DNA from 3 places in the Serratia sp. NCCP-200 genome. Region 1 is predicted to be linked to each of the others. Evidence: predicted binding sites of a transcription regulator. Region 1 holds the regulator's gene; each other region holds the start of a gene.
The links. Region 1 encodes CRP, which controls carbon source genes, mostly activating them, when cyclic AMP is high. Its sites were predicted from a motif close to ATGTGANNNNNNTCACAT; they were not measured.

Region 1 (5,927 bases):
TGCCACCGTCAACACCGGGGCATTTAACGGATCAAGCTTACGTGCCACGATCTGCTGCAAAGCGCTAACGATCTCCGCACCAATCGGCACCGGATCGATACACAGATGCGGCATCGAGCCATGCCCACCCTTACCCTGCAACACAATGTCGAAGTTATCGCTGGAGCCACTGAACACACCCTGCTTCATCCCCACCTCACCGGTCGGGAAGTTGGGCATGACATGCAGGCCGAAGATCATCTTCACGCCATCCAGAACCCCCAGATCTACCAGTTGTTGGGCTCCGCCCGGTGGCACTTCTTCGGCATGCTGGAAGATAAAACGCACCGAGCCTTGCAGCTGCGCCTGCAACTGGCACAGCACGCTGGCCGCGCCCAGCAACATCGCGCTGTGAGCATCATGGCCGCAGGCATGCATCACCCCTGGCCGGGTCGAGCAGAAAGGCTCGTCGCTTTCCTCCTGGATCGGCAAGGCATCAATATCGGCGCGCAATGCATAGCATGGCCCCGGCGCTGCGCCCTGCAATTCGGCAACCACGCTATTCGGCGTAGGACGGGTGATCTTCAACGGACCAAGGCTAGCCAGTTGTCCGGCTATGTAATCTGCCGTCTGCGCCTCTTGAAAAGACAACTCAGGATTCGCATGCATATGACGCCGCCACTGCAATACCTGTTGTTCCACGCCGTCAATCAGTTGTTCAATATTCATGTTCAGACTCCTTAATTCAGTGCCGGTTGGCGTGCTTTGCCCGCCAATGGCAGGATCACCAGCCCGGAAACCACCATAGCCAGTGCCAAAAAGATAAACGTCGTCATGTAGTTGTGGCTGATGGTGATCAGATACCCCATGGCAATAGGGGCCACAAAGCCACCCAAGGTGCCGCCGGTGTTAATCAGCCCCATCGCTGCCCCCATCACTTCCGTAGGCAAGCGCTTCATAGGCAAGGTAAACACCGTGACGAACGAGGCCATCAGGAAGATATAACCCAGGAACAAGAACAGGCTGGCCGTCAGAGCCGATTCGCTGGTAAACACCAGCCAGATGCACAAGGCGCTGAGCAGGGAACTGAAGAAGATCACCCACGGCTCATGCCCTTGCAGGTAGCGCCCGACCAGCCAGCCGGTGCCGAGTGAGGAGATCCAGATCCCCAGACCGCCGGCGGCCACCACCATGCTGGAGACGTCAAGCGGCATTCCGCGCTGCTGTACCAGGAATTTCGGCAGCCAGGCCATCAGGCCGTACGACGGGATGTTGATACAGAAAATCGCCACAAACAGCAGCAGCACGATTGGGTTTTTCAGTAGAGCCTTATAGTTGGCTGCCGCTGCCCCAGCTTTGGCGGGCGCCACCTGTGGCGGATTGGGCACCAGCCACAAGATGCAGGCGGCAATCACGAATGCCAACAGGCCAAGCGCAGAGAACGACCCACGCCAGCCGATGTGATCCAGGCAATAGACCGCGACCAGCGGCCCGACGGTCATCGCCAACCCGGCGGAAGACAGCAGAATGGACTGCGCGAAGGTGCGCTGTTCCAGTGGGAAATTCGCCACCACTGCCTTGGCGCAGGAACACGGGTAGCCGGAGTGGCCAATACCCGACAGGAAGCGGAACGTCACCAGCAGGCCCAGGCCGAACCCCAGAATGCCGAAGCACAGGGCAAATCCCCCCAGCAGCAGTAACGAACTGCACAGCACTTTCTTAAAGCCAAAGCGGTCATTGAGCCAGCCCGCCGGTATCTGGAACAGGGAATACGCCAGGAAAAACATCCCGGTAATGTAGCCCAGCTGTTCCGGCTGTAGATTGAACTCGCGTTCGATAGGTAACAGCGCAAAACCCATCACGGTTTTATCGATGTACACCACGACATAGCCCACAAACAGCAAAAAAATCATTAGCGAACGATTTTTCATCGCCGATATTCCTTTAAGTTATCACCCAGGCTGCCCACCAGCGTGACGGGCGTAGTTTAATAATGTGATCCAGGTCACTTTATAGTTTTAATAACAGTCACTTACAACAGCGTGCTGAAATTATCGCCTTTTGCCGAGCGGCATAAGATACAATTTTGTAAGGGGTGATGCTTTTTATTGATAGGGTGGGGAATGCGCTATTTACCGAAGTTACAACAGTTGAAAGTCTTCCAGCAGGTGATCCGCAGCGGCAGTATTCGTGGGGCGGCACGCGCGCTTGAGCAATCTCAACCGGCGGTGAGCCGCACCATCCGTGAACTGGAACAGATCCTGGAAACCCAGTTGATCAATCGCAGCAGTCAGGGAATGACGCTGACCGAAACCGGCCGCGCCTTCGCCCTGCGAATGCAGTTGATCCTGGAGGAATTGCAGCGCGCCGCCGACGAGATCCAGCAGTTGAATCAGCATTCGCAAGGTAACGTCGCCATTGGCTGCTCTTCGCTACTCGCCCTGACGGTATTACCGGAGCTGGTCGAAGCCTTCAAACAGCCGTTTCCACAGGCCAATCTCCTAATCCGCGAAGCGCAGCTTTCTACGCTACTGCCAGCATTGCGCGAAGGCCGCCTGGATTTTGCCGTGGGTACCGTCAGCCCGGAACTTCCGCTGGAGGATCTGGTGCGTGAACCGCTGTTCAACGCCTCTTTTTGCATTATCGCACGCCAGGGGCACCCACTGGCGCAGGCCACCTCGTTGGACGAACTGCGTGAGGCCAAGTGGTTATTACCGGAAACCGATATGGGTTATTACCAGCAGTTGCGTGCGGTATTAGGCACCTTCTATCAGCAATTGAGCCGTTCGCCCATTCGTTCGGACTCTGTGACCTGTGGCTTGAATATGGTGCTGGAGGCGGATTATCTGACTATCGTGGCGCGGGCGATGAGTGCACCGTTCTATTTGCAGCGTCGGCTGGTGGCATTGCCTATCGACACGTTGCCACAAGCGCAATATTGCGTGCTGTATTCACAGAAATCGCCGCTAACCGTGACGGCACGGCGATTTCTTGATTTATTGCGTGCCCACTGCCTGCGCTACCCTTGGTAGGATCAGGCCACTTCGCGGATTTCGAAGCTGTGGCTAATGCTGGCGGCTTTACCCAGCATCAAGGAGACGGAGCAGTATTTCTCGGCGGAAAGATCCACCGCGCGCTCGACAATCTTATCGGTCAGCCCTTTGCCGGTGACGATAAAATGCAGGTTGATATGGGTAAACAGACGCGGTGCTTCTTCACGACGCTCGGAGGTCAGTTTTACCTCACAGTCACGCACATCGTTACGCCCTTTTTGCAGGATCGACACCACATCGATGGCGCTACAGCCGCCGACGGACATCAACACCATTTCCATCGGGCTTGGCGCTTTATCGCCAGCATTGCCATCCATCAAAACCTGGTGACCAGACGCAGACTCACCCAGGAATGTCAGCCCTTCTACCCACTTAACTCTTGCCTGCATGTTACACACTCCGGTTAATTTCTTAAAAACAGGGTACGCTTTCGCATACATTCTGGCAACGTAACCTGACGCTAATCATGCTGAAGCGAGACAACACAAGACACCCGCCTCACTCTGTGCTACAAACAGAGCCGCAATAACTCTTTCCAGGTCACCGATTTCAGGGATATGTCCAAGGAAAGGCCCCTATATTGGTTTGTTAACAGAATGTAGCTTGCAGCTCTCCCTGCAAGTTAATATGCTAGAGCACAAGCGTATTTCTATAACACGCCTCAAAACCTGTTGATAGCCACAATTAAAACACCGGGCTATAAGCACGTTTTACAGGGAACTCTGACCCCTGTGATACAAGGCAGCGATAACAACAGAGGATAACAGCGAATGGTTCTCGGCAAACCGCAAACAGACCCGACTCTCGAATGGTTCCTGTCTCATTGCCATATCCACAAATATCCATCGAAGAGTACGCTTATTCACCAAGGTGAAAAGGCCGAAACGCTTTACTACATCGTCAAAGGCTCCGTCGCGGTGCTGATTAAAGATGAAGAAGGCAAAGAGATGATCCTGTCCTACCTTAACCAGGGGGATTTCATCGGCGAGCTAGGATTATTTGAAGAAGGCCAGGAGCGTAGCGCCTGGGTACGGGCCAAAACCGCCTGTGAAGTGGCTGAAATTTCCTACAAGAAATTCCGCCAACTGATCCAGGTTAACCCGGATATCCTGATGCGCCTGTCCGCACAGATGGCTAACCGCCTGCAAGTCACCTCAGAGAAAGTGGGTAACCTCGCCTTCCTTGACGTAACCGGCCGCATTGCACAGACCTTGCTGAACCTGGCAAAACAGCCTGATGCCATGACTCACCCAGACGGCATGCAGATCAAAATCACCCGCCAGGAAATTGGCCAAATCGTCGGTTGCTCACGTGAAACCGTCGGTCGTATTTTGAAAATGCTCGAAGATCAAAACCTGATCTCCGCGCACGGCAAAACCATTGTCGTGTACGGTACGCGTTAATCCCCAGAGAAACGGTGCAGCAATGCGCCGTTTCTTTACCTGCTGAATAGCCAACCATGTGGCGCCGCCTGATCTACCACCCGGAAGTCAACTACGCACTGCGGCAAACGCTGGTGTTGTGCCTGCCGGTGGCGTTTGGTTTACTGATTGGCAACCTGCAACTCGGCATGCTGTTCTCGTTGGTGCCCGCCTGCTGCAACATTGCCGGGCTGGATACGCCACACAAACGCTTTTTCAAACGCCTGGTCGTAGGCGGCTCCCTGTTCGCACTCAGCAGCCTTCTGCTGCAACAAGCCCTGCTGTGGGATCTGCCGTTACCCTTGCTGATGCTGGCAATGGCGCTGTTGCTCGGCGTCAGCGGTGAGATCAGCCCGCTGCACGCACGCCTGCTACCAGCCGCATTGGTCGCCGCCATCTTTTCCCTCAGCATGGTAGGCACCGTGCCAATCTGGCATGCCCCTTTGCTGTATATCGTCGGCACCGCCTGGTACGGGCTGTTTACCTGGGCCTGGTTCAAGCTGTGGAAAGAGCAGCCGATGCGCGAATCCCTAAGCCAGCTGTATATGCAGTTGGCCGACTATTTTGAAGCCAAATACTCATTACTGACGCAGCACACCGATCCTGAAACTGCCCTGCCGCCGCTGTTGCAACGCCAGCAGAAAGTGATGGACCTGATCAGTCTGCTATACCAACAGCTTAATTTCCTGCCCCATGCCAATAACCTAGAGCAAAAGCGCCTGCGGCGTACGTTTCAGGTGGCGCTCGATTTGCAAGAGCACATCACCGTCAGCCTGCATCTGCCGGAAGAAGTGCAAAAGCTGGTGGAGCAAAGCCAGGCCGAAGCGATTATCCGCCGCAACGCCCAAGTGATCGCCACGCGCCTGCGGGTGATGGCCGACGATATTCTCTATCATCGGCACTCTGCGCGTTTCAGCATGAAGAATGAGCTGGCAGCGCTGGAAAAAGTGGCCTCACAGCACGCCGATAACCCGGTTGGCCAGTTCTGCTATTACCACTTCAGCCGCATCGCGCGCCTGCTACGCACTCAGCACCCACTGTACCGCCGCAATCTGATGGCCAATCAGTCACGCCTGCCTTTCTGGCCTGCGGTGGTGAGCTATCTGTCGTTTAAATCCAACGCCCTGCGCAACGCCGCCAGGCTGGGGGTCATTCTGGCGGCCGGCAGCAGCCTGGGCATGCTGTTCAACCTGCCAAAACCCTATTGGATCTTGCTGACCATCATGCTGGTCAGCCAAAACGGCTATAACGCCACGCGGGTGAGGATCCAGCACCGTGCCCTCGGCACGTTGGCCGGGCTGGTGATTGCCGCTGGGCTGTTGCAACTACAGATGCCCGAAAGCGTGACGCTGAGTATCATGTTGGCCATCACCCTGGCGGCCTATCTGATCCTGCGAAAAAACTATGGGCTGGCGGTGATGGGCTTCACCGTGACCGCCGTCTACACCTTGCAGCTCCTGGCGCTGAACGGTAC
Region 2 (5,927 bases), on a different contig from region 1:
GCAGATCGACCAGATTGTTGACGGTCAGAGAATCCACCGCATAGCGCACCTCACCGGCGGTCACTGCTTCACACTCACACACCAGGCTGTTGTCCAGCCGGTTGCCAGAAGGGACCAGGCTGGCGCGATCGCCATGGCGGTATACCGCCGAACCCCGGATGCTGGCAGGCAGTGAAACCACGCTGCGCACCGTTTCTTCGGCGCTCTGGCGGGAACCGGGCAACGCCACTTCCGCCGTGGTGCAAGGGCTGTCGATGCCTAGCTTGGCGCAGACCAGATCGGTGGTCCATTCGGCCATCAGCCGGTAAGTCATCAACTTGCCGCCGGTAATGGTGATAAAACCTTCCAACCCATCGCGCGCCGCATGATCGAGCAGCACGATGCCACGGCTGACGTTACGCCCGGAGGGATCGTCGTCGCTGGCGACCAGTGGCCGCACGCCCGCATAGGCACGCAGAATGCGCGTTTGCGCCAGTTTCGGAGCCAGCAGCGTGCCTTCGCGGATTAATATATCCACTTCCTGTGGCGTCACGACCATGTTGTCGATCTGGTCGTAATCGATGTGGGTAGAGGTGGTGCCAATCAGCGAGATGGTGTCGCCAGGCACCAGAATGTCGGCATCCGCTGGTTTGCGGCAGCGGTTAATCACCATGTTATTGATGCGATGGCCCAGGATCAGCAACGCCCCTTTAGCAGGGAACATACGGATGCGCAGATCGGCATACTCGGCAATTTGCTGGCCCCAGATCCCGGCGGCGTTGACCACCACCTGAGCATGAATATCGTACTGCTGTGCAGCCTTGTGATCGAAAACGCGCACGCCCGTAACGCGATCGCCAGTACGTAACAAACCGGTAACCTGATGATAGGTGAGGATTTGTGCGCCATGTTCACGCGCATCAAGCATGTTGGCCGCCGTTAAGCGGAAAGGATCGACGGTGCCATCCGGCACCCTCACCGCGCCGATCAGCGCCGGGTTAGCCGCAGGTTCCAGGCGTAATGCCAGCGCGGGGTCAATAGCTTCGGCCTCAATCCCGGCGCTGCGACAGGCGGCAATAAACTGCTGCTGAAAGGCCAATGAGTCCTGAGGCAAGGTAATGAACAGGCCGTCGGTACGCTCGATGCAGTGGTGGGCAATACGCTTGAGGATGCGGTTTTCTTCAATGCATTCGCGTGCCGATTCACCGTCGGTGACCGAATAGCGCGCTCCGCTGTGCAACAACCCATGGTTGCGGCCAGTAGCGCCAGTGGCGATGTCATGCCTTTCCAGTAAAACGCAACGCAGACCGCGCCGCGCGCAGTCACGGGCAATCCCCGCGCCGGTAGCGCCGCCGCCAATGATGATCACGTCCGTTTCGGTGATTGGTGAGTTGTTGCTCATCACGCCCCCTGAGCCTGTAGTTATGGCTTTATTTAGCCACAGTCAGTAGGGTTTTTGTTTGATAAGGAACAATAACGAACAGAAAACGAAAATAATATGGCCATAAAAAGCCATGAATGTGACAAACATCACGTATTTGTGCTATTTAGCCATTCCAAAATGTTAACCGATCACTCAAAATTCGCCACAGTTTCATAAAAGTGTAACAAATGAGCCATCCATCACGGTGTGACCGGGGGGTTTTCTCTAGCATTGCGCTCGTTATGGAACATTTAACAACACTTCAGGTATCCGCAAGCTCATCTTCAGGACAGCCGTTTCCTGTTGAGGCAATAAACAGATAAAGCCATCGGAGGCGCTCATGTTGAGTATTTTTAAGCCAGCCGCACACATTTCTCGTGTGCCAGTCGACAAGGTAGACCCGCTCTACCGTAAGCTGCGCTGGCAGATTTTTATGGGGATCTTTTTTGGTTACGCCGCCTACTATCTGGTGCGTAAAAACTTCACCCTGGCGATGCCGTATCTGATCGATCAGGGCTTCAGCCGTGGTGACCTGGGCTTCGCGCTGTCAGGGATTTCCATCGCCTACGGTTTCTCCAAGTTCATCATGGGGTCGGTTTCAGACCGCTCCAACCCGCGCGTATTTCTACCCGCCGGCCTGATACTGGCCGCTGCCGTCATGCTGTTTATGGGCTTCGTGCCTTGGGCAACCTCCAGCATTGCCGTGATGTTCGTGCTGCTGTTCCTGTGTGGTTGGTTCCAAGGTATGGGCTGGCCGCCTTGTGGCCGTACCATGGTGCACTGGTGGTCGCAGAAAGAGCGTGGCGGTATCGTTTCGGTATGGAACTGTGCGCACAACGTCGGTGGCGGCCTGCCTCCACTGCTGTTCCTGCTGGGTATGGCCTGGTTTAACGACTGGCATGCGGCGCTGTATATGCCTGCCTTCGGTGCGATCCTGGTGGCCCTGATCGCCTTCGCCTTGATGCGTGACACCCCGCAATCTGTTGGTCTGCCACCGATTGAAGAATACAAAAACGACTATCCGGATGATTATACCGAAGAAGCAGAAGAAGAGCTGACAGCCAAGCAGATCTTCATGCAGTACGTGTTGCCAAACAAACTGCTGTGGTACATCGCGATCGCCAACGTGTTCGTGTATCTGCTGCGCTACGGCATCCTGGACTGGTCACCAACCTACCTGAAAGAAGTGAAACACTTCGCGCTGGATAAGTCCTCCTGGGCCTACTTCCTGTACGAATACGCCGGTATTCCAGGCACCCTGCTGTGCGGCTGGATGTCGGACAAGGTGTTTAAAGGCAACCGTGGTGCCACCGGGGTGTTCTTCATGGTGCTGGTAACCATCGCCACCATCGTTTACTGGCTGAACCCGGTAGGTAACCCTGGCATCGATATGGCCTGTATGATCACCATCGGCTTCCTGATCTATGGCCCAGTCATGCTGATCGGCCTGCACGCGCTGGAACTGGCACCGAAGAAAGCGGCAGGTACCGCCGCCGGCTTTACCGGTCTGTTCGGTTACCTGGGCGGCTCGGTCGCAGCCAGCGCCATCGTCGGCTATACCGTTGACTACTTCGGTTGGGACGGCGGCTTTATGGTGATGATCGGCGGCAGCATCGGTGCGGTGATCCTGCTGGTGCTGACCATGATCAGCGAGAAGAAACACCACGCAGAAATCGCGGCTAAACGCGGCTAAAAGCTAAGCGGGCGCAGTATGCAGCGCCCCTACCCTTTATCGTTAATCTAAGGCCGCGCTTGTGCGGCCTTTTTCTTACCTCTACAACATGGAGCTACACAGAATGCGGACTCAAACCAAAGCCCTGCTGACAGGGATCATTCTTGCCACTTCAATGCTCAGTGCCGCCCAGGCTGCGGATAAAGTCGTTATCGCTCACCGCGGTGCCAGCGGCTATCTGCCGGAGCATACGTTACCGGCCAAGGCAATGGCCTACGCGCAGGGCGCCGACTTCCTTGAGCAAGATCTGGTGATGACCAAAGACAACGAGCTGGTAGTGTTGCACGACCACTATCTGGATCGCGTCACCGACGTTGCCGAACGTTTCCCGGACCGGGCGCGTAAAGATGGCCGCTACTACGCCATCGACTTTACGCTGCCTGAGATCAAATCACTGAAGTTCACCGAAGGCTTTGATATCAAAGACGGTAAGCAGGTGCAAAGCTACCCTGGCCGCTTCCCGATGGGCAAATCCGACTTCCGCGTCCACACCTTCCAGGAAGAGATCGAGTTCGTGCAGGGGCTCAACCATTCAACCGGCAAGAACATCGGCCTCTACCCGGAAATCAAGGCCCCCTGGTTCCATCAGCAGGAAGGAAAAGACATCTCCACCAAGGTGCTGGAAGTTCTCAAGCAATACGGTTACACCAGCAAGAGCGACAACGTCTATCTGCAGTGTTTTGATGCCAACGAGCTCAAACGCATCAAGGATCAGCTGGAACCCAAGATGGGGATGGATCTGAAGCTGGTGCAGCTGATTGCCTACACCGACTGGAACGAAACCTACGAGCAGAAGGCCGATGGCAAGTGGGTCAATTATGACTACGATTGGATGTTCAAACCGGGTGCGATGAAAAAGATCGCCCAGTATGCCGATGGCATCGGGCCTGACTATCACATGCTGATCGTCGAAGAGAAATCCAAGCCGAACAAGATCGTGTTGACCGATATGGTCAAGGACGCTCACGCCAGCAATATGGCGGTACATCCTTACACCATTCGTGCCGATAAGCTGCCTAAATACGTCACCGACGTGAACCAGCTGTTCGACGCAATTTACAATCAGGCGGGCGTTGACGGCGTGTTTACCGACTTCCCGGACAAGGGCGTCCAGTTCCTGCAAAAGCAGGGGCAACATAAGTAACGACGACTCCCCCACCGGGTTATCCGGTGGGGATCAGAACCAAGTCTGCCGTAACAGCAAAGCAACCACATAAATGCCTATGCCAGAGGCTGAACCGGGATTGAAAAGCTCGATCGAGCCACTTCATTGCCAGCTTGGAGGTTGACCAATACGCTCAGTGAGCAAACTCATAAAAACGCTCAATTTGGCCGAAATTCTGGCTGCTGGGCGCAATAGATAGATCCCTTGTTCCTCGCCGCGTGGATCTGCCAGCAGGGGCAACAAACTTCCTGCCTGAATATCCGGCCCCACCACCCAGTTAGGCAAAAAAGTGATGCCTAATCCGAGTAATGCCGCTTGGCGTTGTGCCGAGAAATCATCACAGCGCAGCACCATCTTGCACTGATTCATCAGAGGTTCACTGAGGATTTGCGCCCAGCAAGCGGGTTGCTGTTTGTGATAGCGGGCGATCAACTGATGATCACGTAACTCCTGTAGGTTGGCCGGTTTCCCATTGCGAACGATATAGTCCGGGCTGGCACACATGAACCAGCGCTGTGTAGCGATGCGGTTTGCGTACAGTGAACTGTCTTTCTGCTCGCCAATACGGATGGCGGCGTCCAGCATTTCTTGTTTCGGATCGGTCTGGCGTTCGGTGAGATCCAACTCAACTACCAACCTTGGATAACGCTGGATTAGCACCGGTAAGAGCGGCAACAGATAGGTTTTACCGAAAGTGGGCAAGCAACTGATACGCAGCACGCCTTGCGGAGTCTCGTTTTGCGCTGCCAGTTCGGCGCGGATATCGATGATTTGCGTAAGCAACTGTGAGGCGCGCTTTTTCAGAATTTCACCAGCTTCGGTCAGCACCAGGCCGCGAGTTGAGCGCACAAACAGCATGACGCCAAGTTCACCTTCCAACGTATCGATATGCCGCACCAATGAAGAAGGCACCATACCCAGTTTTCGTGCGGCGGCAGAGAAGCTACCCAATTGGGCAACATCGAGAAAGATCGGCAAATGTTCGGCATAGCGTGCGTCATTCATCTTTGCATTATATGCAAAAGCATTTCTTATGAATACTCAGTTCTCTACCGGCTGAGTTAACGTTACTCTACCCCCTCAGTGAAGCAACGGCATCATGCTAAAAAAATTCAATTATCAAGATAAAAATCCTTAACACATTCTTTATGAGCTAAAAATAAGACATTGTTTAGTGAATTTATCTGCCGCGTTCATTTTCAAACTAATACCACATTAACCGAGAATGTGGTGTGTCACGGTTAAAATCATTAGAAGGTCTTTGTTTTACCTAGACTCTGGTTGAGTCCGGCACGTTGCCTGTTTGTGTCACTGTTTTTTGCCGTTGCCAGCTGAAGGGTTCTAAGTGAGCACTTTAGCAGCGGCAGGTTTGCTCATGTTTTAGAGCATTTAAACGCATCGTACCTTAGGTGCCGTGCGGGTGGAGGAGGTAGTAATGAATGAAAATCATGGCTGTTCATGTGCGCAGCAGCTGGCGCATGGTTTTGCCAGGCAAGTGCTGGATTGTGGTCAGGGGGAAATTTATCAGACCTCATTGATGAGCGCCTTGCTTGATGGTGTTTACGAAGGGGATGTCACTATCGCCGAGTTGCTCAAACACGGTAACTTCGGCCTGGGGACCTTCAACC
Region 3 (5,927 bases), on a different contig from region 1:
CACGCACCATCGAGTTAATGCGATCGTGCTCGCTGGCGTGTTCATTGGCCTGATTGACCGCCTTGGCGGCATCGGCATAGCGCAGCCAGTTGGCCACGGTGGGCATATGATCCAGGCATTTGCAGGTGGCGATGGCGGTCATGGCCCCGCAATCTGAGTGGCCGCAAATCACGATATCTTTTACGCCCAGCGCGGCAACGGCATATTCTACCGAGGCTGAAACACCACCGGGCTCAGGCCCGAAAGAAGGCACGATATTGCCCGCGTTGCGGATGACGAACAGGTCGCCCGGTTCACGTTGGGTGATCAGCTCTGGCACCAATCGGCTGTCGGAACAGGATATAAACAGGGTGCGTGGGTTCTGGCTGGTGGCCAGGCGTTTGAACAGCTCTGTGCGCTCGACAAAAGCCTCGCGCTGGAACTTCAGAAAACCGTCAATAACCTCTTGCATGGTGACTCCATCAATGTGTGGCTCGCTTTCAATGGAGGCAAGAATGGACTTTTCTAGCTATAGGGTCCAAGACCCATTTATAATCACCTCGATAGGCATCACTAATAGTTGAGGCGTTATGTTACTGCGGCACATACGTTACTTTCTGGCGGTGGCGGAGCAGGGAAACTTCACCCGGGCGGCGGAGGTGCTACATGTTTCTCAGCCCACCTTGTCACAGCAGATCAAACAGTTGGAAGAGACGCTGCAGGTAGAGCTGTTCGACCGTTCCGGGCGCAGGGTGCAACTCACCGATGCCGGTCAGGCGTGGATGCGCTATGCCCGGCTGGCGTTACAGGATCTGGATGCCGGCAAGCGGGCCATTCAGGATGTCGCGACGTTGGAACGCGGTAACCTGCGTTTGGCGATGACGCCAACCTTTACCTCCTACCTGATTGGCCCGTTGGTCGACGGTTTTTTCCGGCGCTACCCAGGGATTACCCTTAATATCCGTGAGATGACGCAGGATAAGATGGAGGCGTTATTGTGCGATGACCAATTGGATCTGGGGATTGCCTTCGAGCCGGTTCACTCTGCGGATATAGCCGCGACCAGGCTGTTCACGGAGCGGTTGCAACTGATGGTGGGGAAGGGGCATCAGCTTGCCAAGCGCCGCGTTGCCTTGAGCGTTGCGGAGGTGCAGCAGGTGCCGTTGGTGCTACTCAACGGTGACTTCGCCACGCGTCATTACGTGGACGAATATTGCCAACAGCACGCGATTTATCCTCAGGTTGCCATGGAGGCGAATGCGATTAGCGCCATCGCCGAGATTGTGCGCCACGGCCAGCTCGCGACTATTCTACCGCAGGCCATAGCGCGGAGTAATCCGCTGCTGCTGCCTATCAAGCTTTCGGTTCCCATGCCCGAACGCCATGCCGTTGTGTTGCAACGCAAAGAGGGCTACCGCAGCGCAGCTTCACGAGCATTTATTGCGATGTTGCAAGATCAGGTCAAGGAAATGGGCTAAAAAGTGACTGGTTTGGTTATCCGTTAATTCGTTCTGCAGGAGATATTTAGCTGGCGAATATCTCCACACCCCGAGCACCGAGCAAATCTTCACCAAAACTTCCCACGATCTCTGTGTTGCGTTATGGCATAATGCGCGCCAAATCACATTCCCAATCAAATTAAGAGCGAGCGCTGTGTTAAGCACTAACAACATCACTATGCAGTTCGGCAGTAAGCCGTTGTTTGAAAACATCTCTGTCAAATTTGGCGGCGGTAACCGCTATGGTCTGATCGGAGCCAACGGCTGCGGTAAATCGACGTTCATGAAAATCCTCGGTGGCGATCTGGCGCCGAGCGGCGGTAACGTGTTCCTGGATCCGAATGAGCGCCTGGGTAAACTGCGCCAGGATCAGTTCGCTTTTGAACAGTTTAGCGTGCTGGACACCGTGATCATGGGCCACACCGAACTGTGGGCGGTGAAGGAAGAGCGCGACCGCATCTACGCCATGGCGGAGATGAGCGAAGAAGACGGCTATAAAGTGGCCGATCTGGAAGTGGCCTATGGCGAGATGGACGGCTACACTGCAGAAGCGCGTGCCGGTGAGCTGCTGCTCGGCGTAGGTATTCCGGTAGAACAGCATTATGGCCCGATGAGCGAGATCGCTCCCGGCTTCAAACTGCGTGTCCTGTTGGCTCAGGCCCTGTTCTCCGATCCGGAAATCCTGCTGCTCGACGAACCAACGAACAACCTGGACATCGATACCATTCGCTGGCTGGAGCAGGTGCTGAACGAACGTAACAGCACCATGATCATCATTTCGCACGACCGTCACTTCCTGAACATGGTTTGTACTCACATGGCGGATCTGGACTACGGCGAACTGCGTGTCTACCCGGGTAACTACGACGAATACATGACGGCGGCTACCCAGGCTCGTGAGCGTCTGATGTCTGACAACGCCAAGAAGAAGGCGCAGATTAACGAATTGCAGTCCTTCGTTAGCCGCTTCAGCGCCAACGCCTCTAAATCCAAGCAGGCTACCTCTCGTGCCCGCCAGATTGACAAGATCCAGTTGGAAGAGGTGAAAGCCTCCAGCCGTCAGAACCCGTTCATCCGTTTTGAGCAGGACAAGAAGCTGTTCCGTAACGCGCTGGAAGTGGAAGCGCTGGCCAAAGGCTTCGACAACAGCCCGCTGTTCAGCAAACTCAACCTGATGGTTGAAGTGGGCGAGAAGGTGGCGATCCTGGGTGCCAACGGTATCGGTAAATCTACCCTGCTGAAAACGCTGGTGGGTGACCTGCAGCCGGATCACGGCACGGTGAAATGGTCCGAAAACGCCAAGATCGGTTACTACGCACAGGATCACGAATACGAGTTCGATGAAACCCTGAGCGTGTTCGACTGGATGAGCCAGTGGAAGCAGGAAAAGGACGATGAGCAGGCGGTACGCAGCATTCTTGGCCGCCTGTTGTTCAGCCAGGACGATATCAAGAAGCGTGTAAAAGTGCTGTCCGGTGGTGAGAAGGGCCGTATGCTGTTCGGCAAGATCATGATGCAGCGCCCGAACATCCTGATCATGGATGAACCAACCAACCACATGGATATGGAATCCATCGAGTCACTGAACATGGCGTTGGAAATGTATGAAGGTACCCTGATCTTCGTTTCCCATGACCGTGAGTTTGTTAGCTCGCTGGCCACACGCGTTCTGGAAATGACCCCGAACAAGGTGATCGACTTTACCGGCAACTACGAAGACTATCTGCGTAGCCAGGGTATTTCCTGATCCGCTACTTGCTGAAGAATATGGGTTGATACAACGGCCCATCATAATGATGACAAGCACCTGAAAAACTTGGTTTTCAGGTGCTTGGGTCAGTTCAAAACGCTGAATGAAACACGGGAGATAATAGAGCACTACGTTTTACCTCGTACACAATCGCAAAAAACCGCCAGATAAAGTGTCCAATAAATGAAACTCACTTCAATAAGGCGGCTCTTATACTCATCGAGTACTTAATCAGATGGCAACGACACTGCCGTTTTCATCCAGGCGATACATCTCACCTTTTTCGATTCCATTTTCCCCTTCGTAAATAACGGTGACGCGAGTACGAATACCATCATGCCAGGTAATAGCCGCAACACCTTGCTCATTGAGGGTAAAATAGCGTGGGTTTTTTGCGGTAAAAATAACCGCACCGGTTCCGCCATCGGACTGAATGGTGTTATCCACGCCAGAGGAGAAGAGTACGTTGTTGTTACCACGATCAATAATCTGGCTTGTATCTCCAGCTGCCATTAAAACAGAATTATCCACATAGCCTGCGGTTTTAATAGTGCCATTTGTATTGGCAGTAACGGCAACGGCTTGTGTCAATGTCAATTGTTCTACGTCAGGGTAGAGATATCCAAGCATGATAGAAGAAGAAAAACCCAATGCCGAGGTCAACGACTCGTTACCGCCTGTAATGTACGAGTTATCGCCCGTTGTTGCTATTCTTCCACGGATGTTGGGGAAGTCAACGTCGCCGGTAGCGGAAACAACATCATCGTATACCATTGCGTTATCGCCACAATGTACGATATTTACCGGGCTGGATTTGCAAACGACATTCTGATTGTTTTGAGAGAAAGCGACCCCACCATACAGAGTACCTGCAATCATGATGGTGCCTTCGATAGGTGAATTAACACTAGACATAATATTTCCTTTTAGGTGATGGTGAATTTTGCGTGTGGCTAATATTCCATACACCCGGCCTAAACTCTCGGCATTTACTTTGTGCTGTGGATGGCAGGACACCCACAGTCATGAGATTGTATCAGTCGTGCCATTGCATCACCTTTAAGCCGTGTCATGGGCGCACTGCTGAGGTTTTTGCAGTCGGTTTTCTTAGCGTGTAAGACACGCCATATGCGGGTTGCAGGGAGGGCTTTAGAGGGGGGTAAATACAGTCACACTTGATCTGCATCGCTATGTTTACGATCTACAAGGGGTTGCCGCTACACACCTCACACCGTGGATCCTTAGGCAGCTTCATCTCGCGAAACTGCATGCTCATCGCATCAAACATCAATAACTTCCCTACCAAAGGCTGGCCATAGTTTGCCAACAGCTTGATGGCTTCCATCGCCTGTAACGTGCCGATGGTGCCGACTAAAGGCGCCATCACACCCGCCTCAACGCAGGTCAGCGCATTTTCGCCAAACAGCCTGCTCAGGCAGCGATAACAAGGTTGTTCCGGCTGATAGGTAAAGACGCTGAGCTGGCCTTCCATGCGGATGGCTGCCCCTGAGACCAGCGGTTTGCGCTGCGCATGGCACAGGCGGTTGAGCAGATCGCGGGTCGCCACGTTATCGGTACAGTCCAGCACCACGTCGCATGCGGCAATCTGCTCCGCCATTTGCTCGTCACCCAGATGAGTGTCCAGGGTGTCAATACGGATATGAGGATTGATGGAGCCCAGCTCAATGCGGGCAGATTCGACCTTCGCCATACCAATGCGATCATCCCGGTGCAGGATCTGGCGCTGGAGGTTGGAGAGGGAAACCGTGTCGAAATCAACCAGCGTCAGATGGCCGACGCCAGCGGCAGCCAAATAAGGTGCCGCCGCACAGCCCAGCCCGCCAAGCCCAACGATTAGCACGTGCGCCGCCTGCAGCTTTTCCTGACCCTCGAAGTCAAAACCCCGCAGTACGATCTGGCGGTTGTAGCGCAGCGCTTGTGCATCGGTTAATTCCGGCAGCATGTTCAGTTCCTCAACAACGCATTGAAAGGTTCGATCTCCACCATCTCTCCGGCGGCCACCGAGCCGCGTTCGCGTTCCAGCACGATAAAGCAGTTACCCTGGCTGAATGAGCTGAACACGTGGGAACCCTGATGGCCGGTGGTGCTCACTTCCAGCTCGCCTTGGGCATTGCTGGTGAAGATGCCGCGCTGGAAATCAAGGCGACCCGGCGACTTTTTCAGTGGCGTTAGGGCGCGAGCTTTCAAGCGAGGTGGCAGTTGCCATTCGGTGTGACCGGCCAGTTTGGCCAGCAGCGGTTGCACCAGTTGATAGAAGGTCAAAGCCGCAGAGACCGGGTTGCCAGGCAGGCCACAGAACCAGGCGTGCTGGAGTTTGCCAAAAGCAAAAGGCTTGCCCGGTTTGATGGCCAGCTTCCAGAAGCTGACTTTGCCCAGTTCATCCAGCATTTGCTTGGTGTAATCGGCTTCACCGACGGAAACGCCGCCGCTGCTGATCACCACGTCGGCCTCGCTATCCGCCTGGATAAAGGCCGCGCGCAATGCTTCCTGATTATCACGAATAATCCCCAGATCGATCACCGTGCAGCCGAGCTGTTCCAGCATCAGGCGTACGGCAAAGCGATTGGTGTCGTAGATCTGCCCGGCTTGCAGCGGCTGGCCGACCGGCTGCAATTCATCTCCGGTAGAGAATACCGCCACCTTCAATTTACGCATCACCTGCACATCGGCCACGCCTA

Region 2: the regulator CRP is predicted to act here: its motif matches at 1,498-1,515, upstream of glpT (glycerol-3-phosphate transporter).
Region 3: the regulator CRP is predicted to act here: its motif matches at 1,589-1,606, upstream of AC6HVW_RS08720 (ABC-F family ATPase).

Annotation. Positions count from the first base shown of each region.
Region 1 covers NZ_BAAKUJ010000007.1:173,768-179,694, reverse strand. Annotated here, with positions in the region: gene AC6HVW_RS21045 (amidohydrolase) at 1-714, opposite strand, end outside; gene AC6HVW_RS21040 (MFS transporter) at 720-1,910, opposite strand; gene AC6HVW_RS21035 (LysR substrate-binding domain-containing protein) at 2,103-3,011, shown strand; gene AC6HVW_RS21030 (OsmC family protein) at 3,014-3,421, opposite strand; gene crp (cAMP-activated global transcriptional regulator CRP) at 3,803-4,435, shown strand; gene AC6HVW_RS21020 (YccS/YhfK family putative transporter) at 4,492-5,927, shown strand, end outside.
Region 2 covers NZ_BAAKUJ010000006.1:271,713-277,639, reverse strand. Annotated here, with positions in the region: gene glpA (anaerobic glycerol-3-phosphate dehydrogenase subunit A) at 1-1,381, opposite strand, end outside; gene glpT (glycerol-3-phosphate transporter) at 1,743-3,095, shown strand; gene glpQ (glycerophosphodiester phosphodiesterase) at 3,199-4,278, shown strand; gene AC6HVW_RS19925 (LysR family transcriptional regulator) at 4,402-5,304, opposite strand; gene budA (acetolactate decarboxylase) at 5,735-5,927, shown strand, end outside.
Region 3 covers NZ_BAAKUJ010000002.1:721,759-727,685, forward strand. Annotated here, with positions in the region: gene AC6HVW_RS08710 (carbonic anhydrase) at 1-451, opposite strand, end outside; gene cynR (transcriptional regulator CynR) at 570-1,457, shown strand; gene AC6HVW_RS08720 (ABC-F family ATPase) at 1,633-3,225, shown strand; gene AC6HVW_RS08725 (YdhT family protein) at 3,460-4,143, opposite strand; gene moeB (molybdopterin-synthase adenylyltransferase MoeB) at 4,430-5,191, opposite strand; gene moeA (molybdopterin molybdotransferase MoeA) at 5,194-5,927, opposite strand, start outside.